2 regions of the Streptoverticillium reticulum genome follow, and region 2 is predicted to be linked to the other one. Evidence: riboswitches for the same ligand, from Rfam matches in the RefSeq annotation. Region 2 holds a riboswitch; the other holds the start of a gene.
What was found. Region 2 has a riboswitch for cobalamin ahead of ACMATS_RS13270 (ribonucleoside-diphosphate reductase subunit alpha). Riboswitches for the same ligand answer to the same signal wherever they lie in the genome.
Positions count from the first base shown of each region.

Region 1: it holds a riboswitch for cobalamin, as region 2 does, so the genes downstream of both, ACMATS_RS27015 (prenyltransferase/squalene oxidase repeat-containing protein) here and ACMATS_RS13270 (ribonucleoside-diphosphate reductase subunit alpha) in region 2, are expected to answer to the same signal.

Region 1 covers NZ_CP179755.1:5,867,693-5,869,884, forward strand. The annotation lists gene ACMATS_RS27015 (prenyltransferase/squalene oxidase repeat-containing protein) at 1-1,237, opposite strand, end outside; cobalamin riboswitch at 1,355-1,492, opposite strand; gene ACMATS_RS27020 (aldehyde dehydrogenase) at 1,616-2,192, shown strand, end outside.
Region 2 covers NZ_CP179755.1:2,976,079-2,978,270, reverse strand. The annotation lists gene ACMATS_RS13270 (ribonucleoside-diphosphate reductase subunit alpha) at 1-1,272, opposite strand, end outside; cobalamin riboswitch at 1,435-1,570, opposite strand; gene ACMATS_RS13265 (hypothetical protein) at 1,817-2,131, shown strand.

The DNA of each region.
Region 1 (2,192 bases), 2.9 Mb from region 2:
TGAGGAGGATGCCGACGCCGACGCTGGCGATGAAGGCGGCGCCCAGGACCCACCAGCGGGTGGAGTCGCTGCCGCCGTCCTTCTTCTCCTCGGCCGACGGCTTCTCCGAAGCCGCGGCCTCCGGCTTCGGGCCCGTCGCGGCGAGCTGCTGCACCAGGTCCGCGCCGCCGAAGGCGCGCGGGTCGGCGCCCGCGGTGTGCGCGGCGAGGATCAGCTTGGCGAGGCGGCCCGGGTCGCCCGCGGCCCACTCGGCGGTCTTGCTGTCCTTGGACTGCAGCCACGCCAGCGGCTTGCCGGCCGCCTCGCGGTGCCCGCCCGCGGCGAGGGCGATCACGGCGTCGGCGGTGGCGCCGAAGTCGGGGCCCTCCGGGGCGCCCGGCATCGAGGACTTCAGCTGCCCGCCGTTCGCGTCGAGCTTCTTCGCCAGGTAGCCGGCGACGGCGTCGGCCGCAGCGGCCGCGTCCTTGGGCTTCGCGCTGTCGTCGCCCGCGCAGTCCAGCGGCTTGACGGGCTTGTCGCCCTTGTCCGGTGCACCGGCCCCGAAGCCCTTGCCGAGGGCGGCCAGGGCGGCCGCGGTCGAGGCGAGGTCGTTGGCCTGCAGCTCGCCGTTCTGCGGGAGGTAGGCGAACGCGCCGCGCTCGTCCTCCTTCTTGTCGCAGCCGAGCTGGAAGGACAGCAGCGCGTCGTACGGGCTCTTGCCGCCCTTGCCGGTGGCCTTCGCCGGGTCCTGGCCCGCGGCGGCGAAGGCGCCGGCCGCGATGGAGGTGGAGTTGGCGTCGCTGGCCGCGCCGGGGGTCATGCCCCAGCCGCCGTCCTCGTTCTGGTGCTCCTTGAGCCAGCCGAGGCCCTTCTGCACGGCGCCGTCCCGGCCGCCCACGGCGGCGAGGCCCTGCACGGCGGCGGAGGTCGCGTCCGTGAACTCGCCGGCCTTGGGGTCGCAGGCCTTGCCGGTGTCGGCCCGGTAGCCGGCGAAGCCGCCGTCGGAGCACTGCTGGCCCGCCAGCCAGTCCACGGCCGCGGGGGCCGGGGAGACGCCCACCGCGTGCTGGGCGACGAGGGCGAGCGACTGCCGGAAGACACCGTCGAACTTGGGGTCCTTGGCGCCGTACAGACCCGGGGCCGCCGGGGACGGGGAGCCGTCGGCGAAGGCCGCGGGCGCTGCGGCGGCGCCCAGCACGGCGGCGGTGGCCAGGGCCACGGCGCCGCGGCGCGCGTGGACGGCGAAGGAGGGGGCCATGGGGGTCGGTGCCTCTCGGTGTCTGTACGAGTCCGTACGGGAGGGCGTACGCAGCCGCGCGGCGGTCGCCGCGCCGGGGCGCGGGGCACCGGCCCGGCCCCGCATACCTCGACGGGTGAGCCTTTTCCGCCTCGGTACGGGTGCTCCGGCTCACAGGGCCCGGGGCCCTGCTCACGGTTGCGGGTCAGCGCCGGATTCGCACCGGCTTCCCCCGTTCCGAGGTGGGATGAAGTTGTCCCGGACACCTTAACCGGATGCCCGCATGCGTGGCGGGGCGGTTACGTACCGCACATGCGCATGCATTGCCCGTCCTGCGGGGAGCTGCTATCCCCATCTGATGGGGCATCTGATGGGACGTCAGATAGGGAGGGGTCACAGATGACCGGAATCGCCGAGCACGGACAGCTCTTCATCGGCGGCACCATGGTGGAACCGGCGACGGACGCCGTGCTCGACGTCGTCTCGCCGCACACCGAGGAGACCATCGGGCGCGTGCCGCACGCCGCGCCCGCCGACGTGGACCGGGCCGTGGTCGCGGCCCGTACCGCCTTCGACTCCGGGGTGTGGGCCGGGCTGCCGCCGGACGAGCGGATCGCGGTCGTCACCCGCATCAAGGACGCGATCGCCGCCCGGTACGAGGAGTTCGCCCGCGTCATCTCCGCGCAGAACGGCTCCCCCTACTCCTGGAGCGTCCTCGCGCAGGCGCTCGGCGCGGTGATGGTGTGGGACTGCGCCATCTCCGTGGCCCGGGACTTCCCCTACGAGGAACGCCGGGCCGGCGCGCTCGGCCCGCTGCTCGTGCGGCGCGAGCCGGTCGGGGTGGTGGCGGCCGTGGTGCCCTGGAACGTGCCGCAGTTCACCGCGGCCACGAAGCTGGCGCCCGCGCTGCTGGCCGGCTGCTCGGTGATCCTCAAGCCGTCGCCCGAGACGCCGCTGGACGCGTACCTCCTCGCGG
Region 2 (2,192 bases):
GTTGGCGGTGCGGTTGGAGGCGTCCTTGAACGTCATCCAGCCGTTGCCGGTCTGCGCGAGGGTGCGCATCATGCGGGCGTAGAGGACGCGGGCCGGGATCTGCTTGACGGCCTTGCCCTGGGCCTCGTACGCACGGTACGCGGCGTCGAACTCGTCGCCCCACAGGTCGACCAGGTCGGGGGTGTCCGCCGGGGAGAACAGCGACCAGTCGGCGTCCGCCTCGACGCGGCGCATGAACTCGTCCGGAATCCAGTGCGCGATGTTGAGGTTGTGGGTGCGGCGGGCCTCTTCGCCCGTGTTGTCGCGGAGCTCCAGGAACTCCTCGATGTCCGCGTGCCAGGTCTCCAGGTAGACGCAGGCCGCGCCCTTGCGCCGGCCGCCCTGGTTGACCGCGGCGACGGAGGCGTCGAGGGTGCGCAGGAACGGCACGATGCCGTTGGAGTGCCCGTTGGTGCCGCGGATCAGAGAACCGCGGGAGCGGATGCGGGAGTAGGAGAGCCCGATGCCGCCCGCGTGCTTCGACAGCCGCGCGACCTGGTGGTAGCGGTCGTAGATCGAGTCCAGCTCGTCCAGCGGCGAGTCCAGCAGGTAGCAGGACGACATCTGCGGGTGGCGCGTGCCGGAGTTGAAGAGCGTGGGGGAGGACGGCAGGTACGAGAGCGTGCTGGTGAGCCGGTAGAGCTCGGCGACGTCCTCCAGGGCCCGGACGGAGTGGTCCTCGGCCAGGCCGCAGGCGACGCGCAGCAGGAAGTGCTGCGGGGTCTCGATCACGTTGCGGGTGATCGGGTGCCGGAGCAGGTAGCGGCTGTGGAGCGTCCGCAGGCCGAAGTACCCGAACCGGTCGTCGGCGCCGTCGGCGAGGGCGCCGTCCACGAGCGCGTCGAGCCGCGCGGCGTGCTCGGCGACGAACGCGGCGGTGCCGTCGGCGATCAGGCCCTCACGGTGCCCGACGGCGACGGAGGCGGAGAAGGAGACCGCGCCCTGCCCGGCCGCCTCCTCCCGGATGGCGAGCGTGAGCAGCCGCGCCGCGAGCCGCGAGTACTCCGGCTCCTCGGCGATCAGCCCGGCGGCGGCCTCGGTGGCCAGGGACCGCAGCTCGGCCTCGTCCGACCCGGGGTGCCGGCCGCGCAGCGCGGCGGCGGCGACCTTGCCGGGGTCGGTGGCGGGCAGATCGGCGGTGAGATCGGTCAGGGTGCGCAGCAGCGCGGTCCCGGGGCCGCCGGTCTCCTCCGCAGTGGCTGCTGAGACCGGATCGGCGGGCGCGATGGTCACGTGTGGCTCTCCCTCGCTCGGCTGGTCGGCTGGGGCCGCTCGGGAGGCACTCGACGGAACGCGTACCGGCACACTTCTTCGGGGCATGCCGGACAGCGCCCATCGGCCCAACCCGCGGGGCCCGGACGTGTTCGTCACCCATGCCAAGCCCTGGGGCGGCTCGGACGTGGGCGCGCTGGCGGCAGGTCCTCGGACTTGTGGAGCGCATATGCGCATACATTCACCGTTGCGGGACAGTTCCGGATTTCCACCGGATTCCCCTGCGGCGACAGCGAGGACGAGCATACATCTAGTGCCGGGGGTCGGGAGCGCCCCCACATGTTGTGTCGGGGCGTCGTCGGATGGTTGCGGAATGTGCTAACGGGTGGGGGTGTGCGGGGGGTTGGGGGGTGGGCCGCGGGGGCGCGGTGAGGGGGCTTCAGGGGCTCTTCACGGGCCTGGAAACCGCCCCGGGCGGGGGTTGGCTGCCCTAGGATCGAACGGCTCGGACAGCCACGTCGGGCCCGGCGGACGGCCGGGCCGACCGCCCGTCAGGAGAAGCGGCATGAGCGCACAGCAGACCCCCGTGATCACCACGACCTTCCGCGGCGAGACGGTCACGGTCCGGGCCACCATCCGTGACGTACGCGACTTCCTGCCCGAGCATCGGAGAGAGGCCTTCACCGAGGCCGTGGAGACGACGCCCGTCGCCGACCTCATGACTCTCTTCATGGACTGGGTGTGGGAGGCGACCGGCGACGATCCGCGCGTCGCCGAGGCCTGTGCCCGGGCCCGTGCGGGTGACCGCTCCGCCGCGATCGACCACGAGGCCTACCTCGACAGCCGCAGCGACAGCCACGGTGTCCAGGGGGCAGCGTGAGCAGGCGTTTCGCTCTGCTCTACAGCGACGATGTCTCCCGCACCCTCGACAACCCTCCTGA